3 regions of the Brevibacillus sp. FW306-2-1A-C05A genome follow, and region 2 is predicted to be linked to each of the others. Evidence: riboswitches for the same ligand, from Rfam matches in the RefSeq annotation. Region 2 holds a riboswitch; each other region holds the start of a gene.
What was found. A riboswitch is a leader RNA that binds a small molecule or an ion and turns the genes downstream of it on or off. The one in region 2 is predicted to bind cobalamin.
Positions count from the first base shown of each region.

Region 1 (6,558 bases), on a different contig from region 2:
AGCGTACGGACTGGAAATGCTCAAGGCAGGCGCAGATTTGAGCGACAAAACCATCGCCCAACTGCTCTCCCTCGATGCCAAAGAATTTCAAATGGGCAACGCGAAAGTGGAAATCGCCCAAGTCAACGCAGTAGACGTCAATGACGTGCTGGCTCGCCAAGGCGAACTGGAAGCGGCTATTTCCGCCATCATCGCGGACAAAGGTCTAGACCTGTTCGTGTTCGTCGTAACCGACATCCTGAACAACGACTCTGTGGCGCTGGCGCTCGGTACGGCTACACAAGCGGTAGAAAAGGCGTACAACGTCACGCTGGTTGACAACAAAGCCGTTCTCAAAGGAGTCGTTTCCCGCAAGAAGCAGATCGTGCCTGTATTGACAGATACATTCCAGGCTCTCTAAAAATACGCTACCGAAATACCAAAAAACACAAAGGCTGCCCGCGAAATGTGGGCAGCCTTTTTTCCTATCAAATAAAAACGGATCAGATTCTCATCCAGGATAAGGGCAACCAAGGCTGCGCCAAGTCATCGGCACAGCCTTTGGTTTTCTCATGGCGCTCAAAACGGATTGTGGTTGTGATGACTCAGATGGTTCATCGTCTGCTGCGCATAGGCGTCATCGTCGTAATGCCGGATTGCGTGTTTGTCTCTTGCCCGCAGGCTGATCGAGCCTGTCAAAAAGTAGGCGGCGCCGAGAACAGCCAAAATAACAACGAGGGTATAGAGCATTCGAAAGTCCCCCTTTTTCCAGTGGCTTACCAATAGGTTAACATATTTTTCCTGACAGAACTACGGTTGACTTTGACGGTGCGTAAATGTGTACGATGAATTTGTCAGGAGGGATGGAAGATGGAATATACGGTGCAAAAGCTGGGTCTCCTGGCGGGCGTCAGTACCCGGACGCTCCGATACTACGATGAGATTGGCCTTCTCAAGCCGGCGAGAATCAATTCATCCGGGTATCGCATTTACGGGCAGGCAGAAGTGGATCGCTTGCAGCAAATCTTGTTCTACCGCGAGTTGGGTGTGAGCTTGGAGGAGATCAAGGAAATTGTCAGCTCGCCGACCTTCGACGCCGTCCAGGCACTGCGGGAGCACCGCGCGAAGCTGCTGGACAAACGGGCTCAGCTCGATCGGCTGATCGCCAATGTCGATCTAACCTTAGCGCAAAGAGAGGGGACGAAAACGATGACGGACAAACAAAAATTCGAAGGCTTCAAGCAGCAACTGATTGATGACAACGAGAAGCAGTACGGGCAAGAAATTCGCGCCAAATACGGCGACGAGCAGGTGGACCGTTCCAACCGGAAATTCAAGGAAATGACCGAGGAAGAGTACAACCGGCTTGAGCAGTTGAACGCAGAGTTGCACAAGACGCTGGAAGAGGCGTTTGCCACGGGAGATCCGGGCAGTGAGCTTGCGCAGAAAGCGGCCGACCTGCATCGCCAGTGGCTGACGTTTTACTGGGACAGTTACAGCAAGGAAGCGCACGCCGGGGTGGCGCAAATGTATGTGGACGACCCGCGCTTCACCGCCTACTACGATAAAACCCAGCCGGGACTGGCGGCGTTTCTCCGCGATGCGGTCGTGATTTATACGCAAGCGTAGACAGCCGATAGCGTCGAGAAAAACAAACCGCGCACCGCCCTGAATCAGATCGGAAAGCTTCGATCCGATTGGGGCGGTGTTTTTTCATGCCTGTTTCATGCCCAAGCTGGCCTGGCTCACGCCCCTTGGCTGGAACCGGAATTTTTTCGCTGATGAAAACTTTTGGCCCAAGGGAGTGAGCCATCCGTCCATCGAGGTCGAGTTTTTTCGCGCTGAACGCGTGTTACCGTGAACAGACAGCGGGCGAGCAGCAGGGAGCCGCCCAACCGCTTTTCTTTTCTGTTTGTTGCGTTATATAATCTGTTCGAGCTGGACCCGGGCGCGAGCTATCTCTCCATGCCGCACAATGACGGTGTTTACGAGTATATAAGCGTCAGCGCCGGACGGTTTGCCTTGAAAATCAAGGAAGAGACGTTTCGCCTCGGCGAAGGGGACGCGATTCGCTTCACGGGCAACGTCCCCCACGCGTACAGCAATGACGGCGAACAGCCGCTATGAAGTCATTTGGGCGGCGGCAGGGCATCCGAAAGCGGTGTTTCGACTGACTCCCGAGCAACTGGTGCAAATGACGAACGGACAGGTCGCCTGTATCGCTTCGTGCCGCTAGCGGCAAAGGGGTCTATCGCCTCGTTGTAGAATAGATGATAAAGTGGAAATATTCCTAAAACAACGAGGAGGGTATACATGAAAGCTACAGAACCGATTTTCCTGGGGCATCGCATCCATCTGATCGACGGGTTTGATATGGGCTGGGCGCAGCGGACGGGAACGTACGTCATCGCCGAGGACGAGCTGACCCTGGTCGAGACAGGGCCGAGTCCTTCTGTCCCGTACATACGGGAAGGGCTGCGCAGGCTCGGATTTTCCCCGGAGCAAGTGAAGTACATCATCGTGACGCACATTCACCTCGATCACGCGGGGGGAGCGGGACTTTTATTGCGCGAGTGCCCGCAGGCAAAAATCGTGGTGCATCCAAAAGGAGCGCGCCATCTGGTGGACCCGAGCCGGTTGATCGCGGGCGCCAGAGCGGTGTATCACGACGATTTTGACCGCCTGTTCGACCCGATTGTCGCCGTTCCCGAAGAGCGGATCATCGTGCGCGCCGACCAGGAGACGCTGCAAATTGGCGCCAACTCTGTCCTGGAATTTTGGGACACGCCGGGACATGCCAACCATCATTTCAGCATTTACGACCCGGTCAGCCGCGGCATGTTCACGGGAGATACAGCGGGTGTCTTCTATCTGCAGCTTCAACGGGACGGGATTCACTTCGTCCTGCCGTCCACCTCGCCGAACCAGTTTGACCCGCAGGCGATGCTGCGCTCCGTGGAACGCTTTGAACAGCGCGGGCTTGCGCGAATCTATTTCGGGCATTTCGGCATGACTGACGATGTTGCCGACGTCTATCGGCAGGTGCGCGAGTGGCTTCCTGTCTTTGTCGCGGAAGGGGAGGCGGTCGTAGCCGCCGGACTCGGCGATGGCGAACTGGCGGAGCGGCTGTTCGGGCGTGTACTGGCGCATCTGCAATCGTTCGGGATCGGCGACGGGCATGAGGTGCTGGACGTGCTGCGGCTCGATTTGCAAGTATGTGCGATGGGAATTGTCGACTATTTGCAAAAGCGCAGGAAATAGCGGGAGACGCCAGACAGCGGGTACGAGACGGGCAGCATGGGCTTACGTAGCCGTGGCAGCAGCGAAAAAGCATTCTTTTTTTGGCAAAGGAATGCTATCATGATGGATGAGTCTTAGCAGTTGTAGGCCATTGCAATTGAATACGCGCAAACAGGTGCCTTGGTCCTTGCCAAAGGACGAGGTGAAAAGGGAAGCCGGTGCAAGTCCGGCGCGGTCCCGCCACTGTAAAGCGGCTGTCGCAATAGCTGCCAAGCCAGGAGACCTGCCTGTTTGCCTGATGTGCCTGCGCCTTCGCGGAAAGGTTCGGCCCGTTCAGGACGTTTTTTTGCGTGAGCATGGATGAGCCTGACATGTCGACCCTTTGGTTCCGGTTGGAAGCGAAGGGTTTTTGTTTGCTAAGAATCAACCAGTCGCACAGAAAGGAAGTCATACATATGAAACGCGCATGGAAACTGCTCAGCCCGCTGGTGCTTGCTGCAAGTCTCGTCGGCTGCGGCGGCAACACCCAGACGGCACCTGCTCCGCAGGCAGAAGCACTGCAGACAGCGCCACAGGACGCGGCTGCCAAGCAGACCGTCTACCCGCTTACCGTCACAGACGCGACCGGAAAAGAAGTGACCGTGGCAAAAGAGCCGCAACGAATCGTCTCGACTTCCCCGGCAGAGACGGAAATCTTGTTCGCGCTCGGCTTGAACGAGCGGATTGTCGGTGTCTCCGACTTCGACGACTATCCGGCAGAAGCGAGCACGAAGCCAAAAGTGGGCGGAGTCGTCAAGCCGAGCGAAGAAGCGATTCTCGCCCAGTCGCCCGATCTGGTCATCGGCGGAATTTCGATGGAAAAGCCGGTTGCCGACAAGCTGAAATCGCTCGGCATGCCAGTGTACGTCACGCATCCGAAAAAAGTGGATGACATCCTGAACAACATTTTGACGATGGGGGTTATCACCAACCGACAGGAGCAGGCGGAAAAAGTCGTCGCCGCGATGAAGCAGGATATCGCCCGCGTACAGGAAGCCGTCAAAGCGGTGAAGCCGGAAGACAAGAAAAAAGTGTACCTGGAGTTTGCGCCAGGCTGGACCGTGGGCAAAGGGGAGTTTCTCGACGAGCTGGTGACGCTGGCAGGCGGGACGAACATTGCGGCCGACACAGAGGGCTGGAACCCGATCAGCGAGGAAAAGATTTTGAAAAGCGATCCCGACGTCATTTTGTACGCCAAAGGCATTACGGATGACAAGACGGGCACGAAGCTGGAAGAGATCATCGCAAAGCGCAACGGCTGGGATACGATGAAGGCGATCCGCGAGAAGCAAGTGTTCGGAATGGACCAAAACCTGCTGGCGCGCCCAGGCCCGCGCATTACACAAGGTTTGATCGAGGTAGCTAAAGCGATTTATCCTGACCTGGTGAAATAAAAATGAAAAAGCAATGGCTTATATGGGGAGGAGCGAGCAGCCTTGTGCTGCTCGTATCCGTGGTGGTCAGCATTTCGATGGGGGCGGCGTCGCTCTCTCTTTCGCAAGTATGGCTCATCCTCTTGCACCAGCTTCCCGGCATGTCGGAGTGGATTCCGGCGACATGGCCGGAGTCGTCCGAGCAGATCGTGATGAAGGTGCGTTTTCCGCGCGTCGTACTGGCCATTTTGATCGGAGCTTGCCTGTCGCTTGCGGGCGCGGGCTTTCAAGGCGTGCTGCGCAACCCGCTTGCGGACCCGTTCACGATGGGCGTAGCGTCCGGTTCGGCCGTCGGGGCGGCTTTTCTGATCCTGTTCGGCTTGCAGTTTGCTGTTCTTGGAGAGTGGAGCACGCCTGTCGTCGCCTTTTTGACGGGGCTTGTCAGCTTGTGGATTGTGCTTGCCCTCGCCAAGACGCAAGGCAAGCTGCAGACGGAGACGCTGATTTTGTCTGGCGTCGTCATTCAGGCGTTTCTCGGCTCGCTCGTGTCCTTCATGGTGTCGCTGTCGGATCAGACGGTGAACGAGATCGTTTTCTGGCTGATGGGAAGCCTGTCGTTTCGCGGCTGGGCCTTCACGTACGTCCTGGTCCCGTATTTGCTGATCGGCGTGCTCGTGCTGCTTGGCTATGCCCGCTCGTTGAACCTGTTTGCGCTCGGGGAGCGGCAGGCGGCGCATCTCGGAGTCAACGTCGACAAGACGAAGCTCATCATTTTGCTCGTCTCTACGCTCCTGACTGCAGCGGCGGTTTCGATTGCGGGCGTCATCGGGTTTGTCGGGCTGGTCGTGCCGCATCTGGTGCGGATGATGGTCGGGCCTGACTACCGCATTTTGCTGCCGATGGCGACCATCTGCGGCGGTGTGTACGTGCTGTGGGCGGATACGCTGGCGCGAATGCTGCTCGTGCCGACAGAAATCCCGCTCGGGGTCGTGACTGCGTTTTTGGGAGCGCCGTTTTTCGCCTATTTGCTGAAGCAAAACAAACGGATCGGAAGGAGGTAGTCGCGTCATGATCGAAGTGCGCGGGCTGCAAAAGTCTTACCAGGATGTGTCCGTCCTGCGCGAGATCGGGTTTACAGTCCAGCAGGGCGAGTTTTTTGGCATCATCGGCCCGAATGGGAGCGGAAAATCAACGCTTTTGAAAATGCTCTCCGGTGTGATTGCCGCTGATGCGGGAGAAATCACGCTCGCGGGCAAACCGGTTGGCCGCTATACGCGCAAGGAGCTGGCGCGGGTTCTCGCCGTACTCGAACAGGAGGGGCTGCCTCCGGTCGGCTTTCGCGTTCGCGAGGTGCTGGAAATGGGGCGCTACCCGTACCAAAACTGGCTGGGCGAGGAACAGACAGACGTCGGGCCGCTCATCGACGAGATCATGCAGCTTTTGGGCCTGACACCGCTTGCCGATCGCACGCTGGATCAACTGAGCGGAGGGGAAAAGCAGCGCGTCGCCTTGGGCAAGGCGCTCGTGCAAAAGCCGCAGGTGCTGCTTCTGGACGAACCGACGACTTATCTCGATATCGGCTACCAGATTCAACTGATGGACATTGTGCGCAAGTGGCAAAAGACGACGCAGGTGACCGTGGTCGCGGTGCTCCACGACCTGAATCTCGCTTCGCTCTATTGCGATCGCATCCTGATGCTGCACAAAGGCGAGCAGATCGGCGTAGGCACGCCAACAGACATGCTGCAAAGCGACCGGATCGAGGCGGTGTACGGGACGCGGCCGATCGTCATGGAGCATCCTGTCCACCGTTTGCCGCAAATCATGCTGCAATCCGGGTCGTAATGGGGGAATACAGATGATCGTACTCGTGACAGGCGGCGCTCGCAGCGGCAAGAGCACCTTCGCGGAAAAATACGCGGCCCAT
Region 1 covers NZ_JBYSWV010000001.1:530,658-537,215, reverse strand. Annotated here, with positions in the region: gene AC3WJN_RS02810 (manganese-dependent inorganic pyrophosphatase) at 1-400, shown strand, start outside; gene AC3WJN_RS02805 (hypothetical protein) at 559-729, opposite strand; gene AC3WJN_RS02800 (MerR family transcriptional regulator) at 850-1,608, shown strand; gene AC3WJN_RS02795 (cupin domain-containing protein) at 1,837-2,106, shown strand; gene AC3WJN_RS02790 (YbaK/EbsC family protein) at 2,084-2,215, shown strand; gene AC3WJN_RS02785 (MBL fold metallo-hydrolase) at 2,293-3,240, shown strand; cobalamin riboswitch at 3,376-3,524, shown strand; gene AC3WJN_RS02780 (ABC transporter substrate-binding protein) at 3,675-4,652, shown strand; gene AC3WJN_RS02775 (FecCD family ABC transporter permease) at 4,655-5,692, shown strand; gene AC3WJN_RS02770 (ABC transporter ATP-binding protein) at 5,700-6,476, shown strand; gene cobU (bifunctional adenosylcobinamide kinase/adenosylcobinamide-phosphate guanylyltransferase) at 6,490-6,558, shown strand, end outside.
Region 1: another riboswitch for cobalamin. It lies ahead of AC3WJN_RS02780 (ABC transporter substrate-binding protein); the one in region 2 lies ahead of metE (5-methyltetrahydropteroyltriglutamate--homocysteine S-methyltransferase).

Region 2 (6,558 bases):
ATTACAGCGTTGGTGTATTCAGGTAAAGACGATTTGCGTTCGCTCGCAAGCCGTGTGCACCCGCTGTTCGGTCTTGTTTTCACGATTTTGCTCTATTTGGCGATCGGGCCGTTTTTTGCGATTCCGCGCTCCGGGAATGTTTCGTTTGAGATCGGGATCAAGCCGTTCTTGTCCGAGCAGGCCGGGCCTTTGCCGTTGATTGTGTTTACCGTCTTGTTCTTCACGCTCGCTTGCCTGTTGTCGCTCAATCCAGGAAAAATTATCAATGTAGTCGGAAAAGTCTTGACACCGATGAAGCTGACGTTTATCGGCATCATCGTCCTGACGGCGATTGTGTATCCGATTGGCGAGCTGCAAGCGCCAGTGGGCGATTACCAGTCCAAGGCGTTTTTCAAAGGATTCCAGGACGGCTATTTGACGCTGGACGCGCTCGGGGCGTTTGTATTCGGCATCATCATCGTCAATGCGATCAAGGAAAAAGGGGTTACGTCGAAAAAGCAAATTTTGCTGACGTGCGCCAAAGCAACGCTGATTGCGGGTGCGCTCCTGGCGTTTTTCTACTCGGTGCTTGCCTACATGGGCGCTTCCAGCGTGGAAAAGCTCGGCCATTTGGAAAACGGGGCGCAAATTTTGGCCAAAGTGTCGAATTATTACTTCGGTTCTTACGGCGGCCTGCTGCTCGGCCTGATGATTACTGCGGCGTGCCTGACGACCAGCGTCGGATTGATTACGGCGTGCTCGTCGTATTTCCACGCGATGTTTCCGCGCATTTCGTATAAAAAGTTTGCCGTCATTTTGGCTGTGTTCAGTACGCTCGTCGCCAATATCGGGTTGACTGCGCTCATCAAGGTGTCTGTTCCGATTTTGACGACGATGTACCCAATCGCCATCTCGCTGATCTTTTTGACGTTTTTGCATCAAGGGTTTGGCGGTCGGCCAGAGGTGTATCAAGGCAGCTTGTTCGGTACGTTTCTCGTCAGCCTGTTTGACGGGCTGAATGCTGCCGGGGTCGAGCTTGCGGCGATCAACGACGTCTTTTCCCGCTACTTGCCGATGTACACGATCGGCCTGGGCTGGCTGCTGCCTGCATTGATCGGGGGCGTTGGCGGCTACCTCGTTTATTTGATGCGCAAACCATCGCTGCGCGCGCGTGAGCTTCGCCTGACCAAGCAATAGGACAGGCATTATGAGGAAGCAGCCTGAACGTTGACATCAGTTTGCAAAGTGGAAATAGTTTAGCATGACAAAAACTGGTTTACGTGTTACTGTATGAAGAAAGGTGTGTCCCGCCCATTTTTGGGGCACATGCACTCATACCGACAATTTCATATGAGTGGAGACAGGTTCCTTGGCGATGAATATCGGCGCAAGGATGAAAAGGGAAGTCGGTGAGAATCCGACACGGTCCCGCCACTGTATGAGGGGAGTTTGCACAACTTTTGGCCACTGGTCGAGCTGACTGGGAAGGCGTTGTGCAGATCATGATCCTCAAGTCAGGAGACCTGCCTGTTTCGACAACACTGCTTAACCTACGGGAGATAGGGAGGTGTTAGGATGCTGTGATCTCAGTGTTTATTTGGCATTTCTAACGTTCTTTCTGATCGTTGGAGATGCCTTTTTTATTGGGCGAAATCGAAAAAATGATCGCAAAGGATGGAGAGGAAGCAAATGAAAAGCAGCAACTTGGGATATCCGCGGATCGGCAAAGATCGCGAGTGGAAAAAGGCACTGGAAGCTTTTTGGGCGGGGAAACTCGACGAGACGACATTCCTTGCGCAAATGGAGCAAATTCGCAAGCAGCACCTGGTCAAACAACAAAAAAAGGGGATCGACTGGATTCCGGTCAACGACTTTACTTTCTACGACCACATGCTCGACATGGCGGTCATGTTCGGCCTGATTCCGAAGCGGTTCGCGTATGCGGGCGGTCCGGTGCCGCTGGCTACGTATTTTGCGATGGCGCGCGGCAACAAAGACGCGGTCGCCAGCGAAATGACCAAGTGGTTCAACACGAACTACCACTATATCGTCCCCGAGTTCGGCGAGCGCACGCCTGTCTTGACGGAAAACAGGCCGCTGCAAGCGTACCTGGAGGCGAGAGATCAGCTAGGGATCGCCGGCAAGCCTGTCATCGTCGGGCCGTACACGTTTGTCAAGCTGTCCAAAGGGTATGCCAAAGACGAATTTGAACGCGTCGTCGATCAGATCGTGCCGCTGTACGTGGACGTCCTTCGCGAGTTGGAACTGCACGGCGTCGAGTGGGTGCAGATCGACGAGCCTGCGTTTGTCCTCGATCTTACCGGGCAAGACAAAGTGCTCATTCGTCGCGTGTACGAGCAGTTCAGCCAGGCGCTGCCGCACCTGAAGCTGATGGTGCAGACGTACTTTGAAGCGGTGGACTGGTACGAGGAGCTGATTGAACTGCCTGTCCACGGTTTGGGCCTTGATTTTGTTCACGGGAAAACAGCGAACCTGGCCAACTTGACGACGCACGGTTTTCCGCAAGACAAAGTGCTCGGCGCCGGGGTCATCGACGGACGCAACATTTGGCGCTCGGCCCTGGAGGAAAAGTGGGAGTTGGTCAAAACGTTGTGCACCGTAGTAGCCCCAGAGCGGGTATGGGTTCAGCCGTCGAGCAGCCTGCTGCACGTTCCGGTTACCGTCGAAGACGAAACCGATTTGCCGGAAGAAGTGCGCGTCGCATTGGCGTTTGCCGATGAGAAATTGGCTGAAGTGCGCTTATTAGTCCAAGGTTTCCAATATGGAAAGTATGTTATCTCGAAGGAAATCGCCCAGAACGAGAAAGACTTGCAGCGCTTGGCCCAATCTCCGGCACGGAACCGCCAGGAAGTGCAGGAGGCGAGAAAAGCGCTGGCGTCGACAGCGGCGAAGCGGGCAGTGCCGTTCCACGAGCGTCGCGAGATTCAGCAGGCGACGTGGAAGCTTCCGCTGCTGCCAACGACGACGATCGGCAGCTTCCCGCAGACGACAGAAGTTCGCCAGGCCAGACAGCAGTTCAAAAAAGGAAACTGGACCGTCGAACAGTACGATGCGTTCATTCAGGAGCAAATCCGCGAGTGGATCGCCATTCAGGAACAGATCGGCCTGGATGTGCTGGTGCACGGCGAGTTCGAGCGGACAGACATGGTGGAATATTTCGGAGAAAAGCTCGACGGCTTCGTTTTCACGAAAAACGGCTGGGTGCAGTCGTACGGCTCCCGTTGCGTCAAACCGCCGGTCATTTACGGCGACGTGCAGTTCGTCTCCCCGATGACGGTCAAGGAGAGCGTATATGCCAAGTCGTTGACGGATAAACCAGTGAAAGGGATGCTGACAGGTCCTTCCACGATTTTAAACTGGTCGTTCGTGCGCGACGACGTCTCCCGTCAGGAAGTGTGCGAGCAGATCGCGCTGGCGCTGCGCAAAGAGGTGGAGGCGCTGGAAGCGGCGGGCATTCGCATGATTCAGGTGGATGAGCCGGCATTGCGGGAAGGCTTGCCGCTCAAGCAGGCAGACAGAGCCGCGTATCTGGACTGGGCGGTCAAGTCGTTCCGGGTCGCTACCTCGACAGTCGAGCCTGGCACGCAAATTCATACGCACATGTGCTATTGCGAATTCCACGATTTCATCGACGCCATCAGCGAGCTGGATGCCGATGTGATCTCGATCGAAACTTCCCGCAGCCACGGCGAGCTCGTCTCGGTGTTCGGGACGTGCACGTACGACAAAGGGATCGGCCTCGGCGTCTACGACATCCACAGCCCGCGCGTTCCGGCTGTGGCCGAGATCGAGGAAATGGTGTCCCGCGGCGTGCAAGTCCTGCCGCCAGGGCAATTCTGGATCAACCCGGATTGCGGGCTGAAGACGCGGGGCAGAGAGGAAACAATCGCGTCTCTGAAAAACATGGTAGCGGCGACACACGCAGTACGAAACCGCCTGGCACAAAAAGCATAAGCATGAGCGAGAGGAGCAGTACAGATGGCAACAGAAGCCCAGATCGCAACAGAAGCACGGCCTGTCGGGCAGTCGAGAACTTTTTTGACAGACCTCGTCTTCCCGCCGGATACGAACCATCACAATACGATCTTCGGCGGCAAAGTAATGGCGTACGTCGACAAGATCGCCTGCATCGCGGCGATGCGCCATTGCCGCAAGCCGGTAGTCACCGCGTCCAGCGATTCGTTCGATTTCCTCGCGCCGATCAAGACAGGGGAAGCGATCAACCTGGAAGCGTACGTCACCTGGACGCACAACACGTCGATGGAAGTGTTCGTGAAGGTGGAGTCGGAAAATCTGTTGACAGGCGAAAAACGCATGACCGCGAGAGCGTACTTGACGATGATCGCCCTCGACGAGCAAGGCAAGCCGACGCTGGTGCCCGCCGTCATCCCGGAAACCGAGGAGGAGCGCCTCCAGCACGAAAAGGCGAAGCATCGCTACGCGCTGAGGAAGCAGCGGAAGGCGGAGTTGTAGTCACCGTTGCAAGAAACAGCATACAGCAACAAAAGCAATGCCAAAAGCCCTCACCGACAGGTTGAGGGCTTTTGCTGTGAGCGGCACGCAGGCACTAAGGGATCAAGGGCAAACACACAATGCGGCACGGGGAAAGCCGCAACGTCAAAACAACTGTTGCCGCACCAACGGCCGCAGCTCCTCTGTAAACTGCTCGACCAGCTCGGGCCGTCCGTGAAACTGTGCAGGCGTATTTTGAAACAGTACGGCTTCCCACTGCTCGCCCTGCTTTTTCGCTACGAGCGTCTGGTGCGCATGGAGCGCTGGATCAAGCTCGTCTTTTCCGGGAGGGATCATGCCGACCATGGCGCGAACCATCCCCACTTCCTCGCTGAGCAGGCATGCGGACTTGATTTTGTACACAAAGGGGGGAGTCAGATGGTGGGAAAAAACGTCGTGCAGGTGCGTAAAAATGGCGGCTCGTCCGATCAGATGGCTGCCGTCAAAGCCGATAAGCTCGCCGTCTGCCGCGAACGGAGCGGACATGCCGGATGCACTGTGTTCGTTCCAGCCGCGAATGACTTGCCGGTAGAGGGTGCGAATCGCATCTTCGTGTGTGGCTGTGCCCATCCTGGCGTACCTCCTTGGGTGGCTGTTTGAACCATAGTGTATCATACGAACCCGAAACGATGTCAAAGGCTTGTGAGCACGCACCGAACGCTACTTTCAGGATCGCGCCGCGCGTGTGCATGGTCTGCTGTGGCTGCCGTGCGCTTCGCTGCGAGTGTGTTTCCATCCGGATGGAGTTCGGGTCGTACAGCGATGACAGGCAGTAAACTGAAGGATGAACTACATTTTCCAAGATGTATTGAAGTAAATTAATGCAAAAGATATACTATTCTAAAAACTTACACCAAACGAAACGCAAAGGAGTCTTTTCGGTATGGATCAGGATCAGCACCAGCACGTAAAAGAACGCATTCGCAAGCAATACGGCCATTTGACCGCCAGCCAAAAGATCATTTCCAAAATCGCCCTCGAAAAGCCGAGCCTGCTAGCTATCCATACGGCCAAAAAAATCGCGGAGCTGACGAATACGAGTGAGGCGACCGTCATTCGTTTTTGCTACGCGCTGGGCTATTCCGGCTACACAGAGTTGCAGGAGGAGATCAAAAAGTCGCTGTTGATCGGCGACCAGAGAAAGGGGCCGATCCAGAAATACCGCGACACCGAAGCTGCGCTCACCCGCGACAATTACGCGCACCAGGTCATCGAAACCGACATCGCCTACCTCCAGCAAAGCTTGCAGCAGATCGACTACGGCTTGCTGCATCAGGCTGTGCAAAGCATTATGGCGGCGCACCGGATCGTCGTCGTAGGGTTTCGCTGGTGCCACATCCCGGCGAAGTGGCTGTTTTCCGCCTTGAACGCGATCAAGGGCAACACCCACCTGTACACGGGCGCGGTCGACAACGCCGACTACTTTTTGACCGAACGCGAGCAGGAGTGGCTCGTCATTGCGCTTTCTTTTCCGCGCCATCCGAGCGAGACGGTTGCCATGGTGCATTCCGCCAAGGCATTGGGGGCAAAAGTGCTCGCGATTACCGAGGGCGAGCTGTCGCCGATCAGCCAGGCTGCCGATCTGCTGCTGAAAATCACGACGCCGCAGCCTGTTGCGACCAGCGGCATGCCTACGCTGTTTTCGGTGCTGAATGTCCTCGTCAAAGGGGTGATGGTCCACGATGCTGCGCGTGTGCAACAACGGCTGCAGCACTACGATGAGATCAGCTCGAAGCTCTACTCCTTCGTCGGAGAAGAGGAAGAAGACTTTTCGATCTATTGAAATCCAACGATTATCAAAAAAGTAAGGGAGGATGCAGCCATGTCTTTGCTCGTTTGGTTCGCCGCTACAGGCGACAGCTTTCTCACACGCGACTTGCCTTATCGCGATCACGCTTTTCAGGAAGTAGCCCGTTTGCTGCATCGTGCCGATGTGCGCATCGCCAATCTGGAGTCGACCGTGCACGACAACGAAGGCTATCCGAGCGCGCAAAGCGGCGGCACCTGGGCGATGTCGCCGCCAGCTTCGTTGCAGGTATTGAAGGA
Region 2 covers NZ_JBYSWV010000019.1:56,479-63,036, reverse strand. Annotated here, with positions in the region: gene brnQ (branched-chain amino acid transport system II carrier protein) at 1-1,176, shown strand, start outside; cobalamin riboswitch at 1,325-1,524, shown strand; gene metE (5-methyltetrahydropteroyltriglutamate--homocysteine S-methyltransferase) at 1,669-3,954, shown strand; gene AC3WJN_RS13545 (acyl-CoA thioesterase) at 3,979-4,473, shown strand; gene AC3WJN_RS13540 (SgcJ/EcaC family oxidoreductase) at 4,618-5,082, opposite strand; gene AC3WJN_RS13535 (MurR/RpiR family transcriptional regulator) at 5,396-6,295, shown strand; gene AC3WJN_RS13530 (CapA family protein) at 6,335-6,558, shown strand, end outside.

Region 3 (6,558 bases), on a different contig from region 2:
TTGCCCGAATGTTATGCGGGCTGGATGATACGCAAGGCTCCACAGTCGGGGGAAATTTTTGAACCGCAGACGGTGCAGGACAAGATCGACCTCGCTTCACGCTCTACGATCTGCATCCCGGTCATTCTCGATCTGGCGGAGCGAAAAGTGATCTGGACGGACATCGCGCTGCGCTCCCACCCCCGGTTTGTCAATAACGTAGAGGCGAACGGAGGCGGCGTGGAGTGGATGGGAAGGGCGCTCACCTCGCTGGTGAAGCCCACTCTCTATGAGCTGTTCACGCTTCATGCGCAAGCGAGAGGCACGCTGACTGACCGGGCGGATGAGGCGGACACGGTTTTCTCCATGGACGAGGGAATCACTCCGTTTGACCTGGAAATCATCATGGCGGACTTTTTGTAAGCTCGCTGGTTTCGTTAGGCAAAGGGAATGAGGTGCGTGTCCATTAAGCCGGTAGTGGTGAATCCGCAGATGAAAAATGGCAAAATCAGAAACCAGAAAGCTTTGGTTGGAAATATCCGCCTGACCGGTTGCCGGCTGGAAGGATGTATTTGTTGTCTTTCATCTGCAATCTGTGGCGACCTCCTATCGGTTGCAACCCCTTTTCGGCAGGATGATTCTTCAGAAGAAACATCATGACGGGAAATACCACGATCAGTAAAAAGAGACCCAATACCGCAACAGCCATTTTCCAGTCAAACCACTGTATGAAAAACAGTGAGGCTGGCACAACTACCATTTGGCCTACGCTAAAGCCAGCCTCTATTACTCCGAATGCGAGTCCACGCCTTTTATTGAACCAATTTGTGACCATAATGGTTGCGGCTACATTGGAGGCACCTCCAACACCAATGGAAGCGAAGACACCATAGAGAATAAACAATTGCCAGAGGGAAGTTACCCATTGCGTGAAAAAATGCTCAGACCAACCAGAAGTGTGCTGCCTAAGAGAATGGACCTGGCACCAAAGCGGTCAATCAACCTGCCTGCTATTGGTTGGGATATGCCATAAATGACAAAACTCAATGTGGAGATGAGAGAAATGGTACCTCGATCCGCGGCAAAGCCATTCTCCCAAGGTTCAATAAATGCTCCGAAAGAAAGTCTTGCTCCTTGCACAGCCAACAATGCGAAAAAGGTGACAAATAAAATGATCCACGCGTAATGCACTTTGCTCTTCACAGGCTCAACGCACTCCTTATGAGTTTAATCCCAATCTGGTCAGCATGTTTTTGAATAATTTCGCTTCTTCTTCACTGAATATGGACATCGCTTCTTGATTCACTTCGTCACTGATCTGATTCAGAGGTTGTTCCAATTCCTTGCCTCGCGGAGTCAGAAAAATCAAGTTCGTCCGGCTATCATTGGGATCGGAACGACGCTCGATGAGCCCCATATTTTGCAGTCGATCGAGCACCCCCGTGATGGTTGCTCCATCCAAGCGAAGCCGACTACCCAATTCCACACCTTTTTGGCCATCTTTTTCCCATAGCGCATGTAATAGAACAAACTGCACGGGAGTAATCCCGTACGGCGATAATTTGGCCTTTTCCATTTGCCAGATTTTTTGATACGCCTTCCCGAGAAGAAACCCATAGCAATCCTCAATCCGATCCATATGTACCTCCAAATATTTTATTGGAAATCGATGTAAGAATAAGATAACACGCACACAAAAGATTTGTGTACAAATAATTAGTTCACAAAACAAAGATCAATGCCCAGTATGTTCCTATCCGCAGCTTTTGCTTGAATCCCCGGTAGCATTTGCTATTATTAAAGCAAGTGCTTGTCATAGAAAAGAACGACATTTGAATATGGTAGAAAAACAGGTCCTTGTTTTTCGCAAGCGATAGTTTGCGAATGCGAGGTTAAAAGGGAAGTTTGGTGAAAAGCCAACGCGGTCCCGCCACTGTAAAAGAGGAGCTCTTCTTCTTGGCAACGGCGCCATCCACTGCACGCCAGCGTGCGGGAAGGAGGAAGAAGAGCGAAGATCCTTGAGCCAGGAGACCTGCCTGTTTTGATGTCCACTGATTTCCTTCGGGTCAAAGGATGAGGTGAGGATTGTTGCAGTCGGCTATCCGCGCTTTGTTTTCCTTGGAGGTTTGGGGAAACAAGGCGTTTTTTTGTACGCGGAAAGCGAAACAGGAAGCAAATCGGCAAACTCTTCACTTTTTCAGTCAGGTAAATAACGAGGCTATGGAAAACATTTGAAATAGGCAACGGAGCCTAAACTGCATTTTTGGAGCGCTGTGCCTCCGAAAATTATTAGGGATGGGCAACGGGGCCTACAGTTTATTTTGGGGGTGAGCGTACTTGAGCAACAAGCGGGGCCTGTTTTTGGTCTACACCGGAGACGGCAAAGGAAAGACAACAGCCGCGGTGGGGCTGGCTGTGCGCGCGACTGGACGAGGCAAAAAGGTCATCATGATCCAGTTCATCAAGTCGCCGGAGCGCACGTACGGAGAGAAAATCATCTTCGACAAGCTGGGCATCGAAATCGTGCAAAAAGGCGTAGGCTTCACCTGGACGAAGACGCCGGAGGAGCATCGCGCGGCGCTGCAGGAAGCGTGGGCGTTCGCCCGGGAAAAGCTCGCTTCGGGCGAGTACGATGTCGTCATTCTCGACGAGCTGAACAATGCGCTGGCGATCGACCGTTTTCCGATTGCGGACGTGCTGCCGCTCGCGGACGTTTTGGAAGCGATTCAAAACAGGCCGAGCCATGTGCATCTGGTCGTGACGGGGCGGAGCGCCAAGCAGGAAATCATCGACATGGCCGATCTCGTGACAGAGATGAAGCCGATCAAGCATTACTACGATGAAGGAATACCAGCGGTGCTGGGGGTAGAGTTTTGATGAACGTACTGGAAGCGTACGGCCACGGCGGAGATTTGCTGACGGCAGCGGACCGCTTTGGGATGGAGCCGGGCCAATTCCTTGATTTCAGTGCCAATATTAACCCGCTGGGCATGCCGGACAGCGTGCGCGAGATGCTTTTGGCCTCGCTGTCTGCCGTGCTGCGTTACCCGGACCCTGGGCATCGCCAGTTTCGCCGGGCGTTGGCGCAGCGGTTGCAGTTGCCAAAGGAATGGCTTTTGCCTGCGAACGGAGCGGCAGAAGCGATGGCGCTCGCGATTCTCGGGCTGCAGCCGCAAACAGTCGGCGTGATTTATCCTTGCTTTTCGGAATATGCAGAGCTTTCCGAGCAGTTTGGCGCAACCGTCATCGGCTGCTACGGAAAAGAAGAGAACGGCTACAAGGCCGACAGCGCCGAGCTGTACCGTCTGTTCGAACAGGCTGATCTGGTGTTTGTCGGCTCGCCGAACAATCCGACTGGCATCTTGTATGAGCCACAGGAGCTGTTGCAGATGGCGGACTGGACGGCCCAGACCGATACGTGGCTGGTCGTGGACGAGGCGTTTCTCGATTTTGTGGAAGAAAGCCGCCAGTTTACGCTGGCAAGTCGGCTGGAGCGCTTTCCCCGCGTCATTTTGCTGCGGTCGATGACGAAAATGTACGCGATCCCCGGCTTGCGTCTCGGATACGCGATCGCCCAGCCTGACGCGATTGCGAAAATGCGCGCGAAGCAGGTGAGCTGGAGCGTGAATGCGCTTGCGCTTTTGGCGGGGGAGCTGTGCTTGCAAGAGCATGAGTACGAGCGGCGGACACGCAGCCTGGTCGCCAGGGAGCGCGCTGGCCTGGTCGCGTTTATTCGCGGGGAGCTGGGCTGGAAGGTCTGGCCGGGGGAGGCGAACTTTTTGCTGCTTCGCTCGCCGGAGGGCTTGCCAGCCGCACAACTGCAAGAGCGGCTCGGCAAAAAAGGCGTGCTGATTCGCAGTTGCGCCATGTATCCCGGATTGACGGCGCATGACGTGCGCATCGCCGTTCGCGGGCCAGAAGACAATGCGCGCTTGATCGCGGCCTTGCGCGAGGTACACAGCGAAGGGAGCGGGGAGCGATGAGTCTTGTGCTGGTGACAGGCGGCGTGCGCTCGGGAAAAAGCCGCTTTGCGGAAGAACTGGCGCAACAGGCCGGAGAGCGCGTCCTGTACGTGGCGACGGGTCAGGCGTGGGACGAGGAAATGCGGCAGCGGATCGAGCGGCACAAGGAGCGGCGGCCGAAGCAGTGGGGCAGCGTGGAGGTCGGCGAGCGGCTGTGCGACTACGAGCCTGCTAGCACACCTTACGACGTCGTGCTGATCGATTGCCTGTCGACGTGGGTGAGCAATCGGCTGATGAGCGTCGAGGAAGCAGAGTGGCGAAGCGAGGCGCACACAGAGGCGCTGCTTGCGGAGGCAGAGGCGTGGCTTGGGCTTGTCCGGCGCTCCCCGCAAAAAGTGATTGCGGTCACAAGCGAGGTCGGGCTGGGCGGTGTCGCCATGAATCGGCTCGGCCGCTGGTTCGCAGACGCGCTGGGCGACGTCAACCAGCGGGCTGCGCGTCAGGCAGAGAAGGTCTACGCGGTCATGGCCGGAATCCCGTGGAGGATCAAAGGATGAATGCATTTTGGCACGCGATCGCCTTTTTCACCCGGATTCCGGTTCCGTGGCTGCGCCCGTCCGACGAGGCGTGGAAAAAAAGCGTCAACTGGTATCCGGCAGTCGGGCTGGTCATAGGTATTTTGCTATGGGGAGTCCACCAGACGGGGCTTGTGCTCTTTAGCCCGTGGCTGTCCGCCGTGCTGACGCTCGCTGTCTGGGTGTACATCACAGGCGGACTGCATCTGGACGGCTGGATGGATTTGGCGGACGGACTGGGAAGCAGCCGGCCAAAAGAGCAAGTGCTCGCGATCATGAAAGATAGCCGCGTGGGCGCGATGGGGGTTTTAGCCGCGATCTTGCTACTTTTACTCAAGGCAGGGGCCGTCGCGGAGCTTGCGCATCCTGGCTGGGGTGTGCGCCTCGTATTCGTTCCTGCCATAGCGCGGACACATGTGCTGCTGTCGATTCGGCTGTGGCCGTATTTATCGCAGGAAAAAGGGATCGGCAAAGGCATCAGTGCAGGGCTGTCGCCTGTCGCCATCGCCGCCGGATACATCGTTCTCGCCGCGGCTGGCTGGTTCGCCGGAGGTTTGCAGGTCGTCGCGGCAATGGTCGTCTCGCTTTTGTTCGTGCTGTTGTTTTCCCGCTCGGTCGCCCGCAAGCTCGGCGGCCTGAACGGAGACTGCTACGGAGCAGCTATCGAGAGCGGCGAGGCGGTCATGCTGCTCGTACTGGTCGGGAGCTGGTGGACATGAAGTTGATCTGGATACGGCACGGGGAGACAGACAGCAATCGGGAGCGCAAATATCTCGGGCATAGCGACATTCCATTGAACGAAAAGGGGGAGCAGCAGGCGCGCGAGCTGGCGCGGCAATTGTCGCAGCAACTAAAACGGCCTGTCGCGCTGTACGCAAGCGATTTGCTCCGCTGCACGCAAACGGCCCGGCCGCTGGCAGACGAGTGGGGGCTGCCGATCATTTCCGTCCCGGCTTTGCGCGAGCTGTCGTTTGGCGACTGGGAGCTTTTGACCTACGAGGAGCTGATGCGCTCGGATGCCGAGCGGGCTGTCCGCTGGTACGACGACCCGTATCGCTGCAGTCCGCCGAATGGCGAGAGCTTGCAGGAACTGGGGCACCGGGTGGACGGCTGGCTGCGCAAGCTTTTGGAGCAGCGGCAAGCGGCTGCGGACGAGACTACGGTTTGCGTCGCGCACGGGGGAGTGATTCGCTGGTTTCAGGCGGTTTGGCTGGAAAACGACCCTAAGCGATATTGGCACGTAGATGGCGTAGGGCACGGAGAGGCCCTGCTGGCGCAATGGGACGGGCGACGCTGGCGAAGACTACGGCTGGAAGGTTTAAAGAGAGGGACAACATGACAGAAGTATGGATATTGTGCGCGGCATACGTGATTGACCGGGTGGTCGGCGACCCGCGCAGCCTGCCGCATCCGGTGGTCATGATCGGCTGGTGGATTACGCGGCTGGAACGGGTAATTCGCGCGGCAGTCAAGCGGGAATCGCAACTGAAGCTGGCTGGCGTCCTGCTCCCGCTGTTGATCGTCACAGGCAGCTACGCGGTCGTCTGGCTGCTGTTATGGGGAGCGGCGTTCATTCATCCGCTGCTCTCGTGGGTGTTGAGCGCGTGGCTCATCTCCACGACGATTGCCACAAAAGGACTCGCGGACGCGGGACTGGAGATCGCCCGCCACCTGCTCGCCGGGGACATGGCAGCGGCGAGGCGCTCTCTGTCGATGGTGGTCGGCCGCGATACGGATCAACTGGACGAACCGGAGATTTGCCGGGGGGCCGTGGAGACGGTGGCGGAAAACATCGTCGATGCGATCGTTTCCCCGCTGATCTATGCCGCGATTGGCGGCGCGCCGCTGGCGATGGCGTACCGGGCAGCCAACACGCTGGACTCGATGGTCGGCTACAAAAACGAAATGTACAAAAATCTCGGCTGGGCGTCCGCCCGCTTCGACGACGCGATGAACTACATACCCGCCCGGCTGACGGCATTGCTGTTGGTAATCGCAAGCGGGCTGCAGCGGCTGGATTGGCGACAGTGCTGGGCGATGAT
Region 3 covers NZ_JBYSWV010000016.1:89,048-95,605, reverse strand. Annotated here, with positions in the region: partial or broken gene AC3WJN_RS12250 (hypothetical protein) at 1-402, shown strand, start outside; partial or broken gene AC3WJN_RS12245 (MFS transporter) at 420-1,182, opposite strand; gene AC3WJN_RS12240 (MarR family winged helix-turn-helix transcriptional regulator) at 1,199-1,618, opposite strand; cobalamin riboswitch at 1,814-2,033, shown strand; gene cobO (cob(I)yrinic acid a,c-diamide adenosyltransferase) at 2,317-2,856, shown strand; gene cobD (threonine-phosphate decarboxylase CobD) at 2,856-3,962, shown strand; gene cobU (bifunctional adenosylcobinamide kinase/adenosylcobinamide-phosphate guanylyltransferase) at 3,959-4,498, shown strand; gene cobS (adenosylcobinamide-GDP ribazoletransferase) at 4,495-5,235, shown strand; gene AC3WJN_RS12215 (histidine phosphatase family protein) at 5,232-5,855, shown strand; gene cbiB (adenosylcobinamide-phosphate synthase CbiB) at 5,852-6,558, shown strand, end outside.
Region 3: another riboswitch for cobalamin. It lies ahead of cobO (cob(I)yrinic acid a,c-diamide adenosyltransferase); the one in region 2 lies ahead of metE (5-methyltetrahydropteroyltriglutamate--homocysteine S-methyltransferase).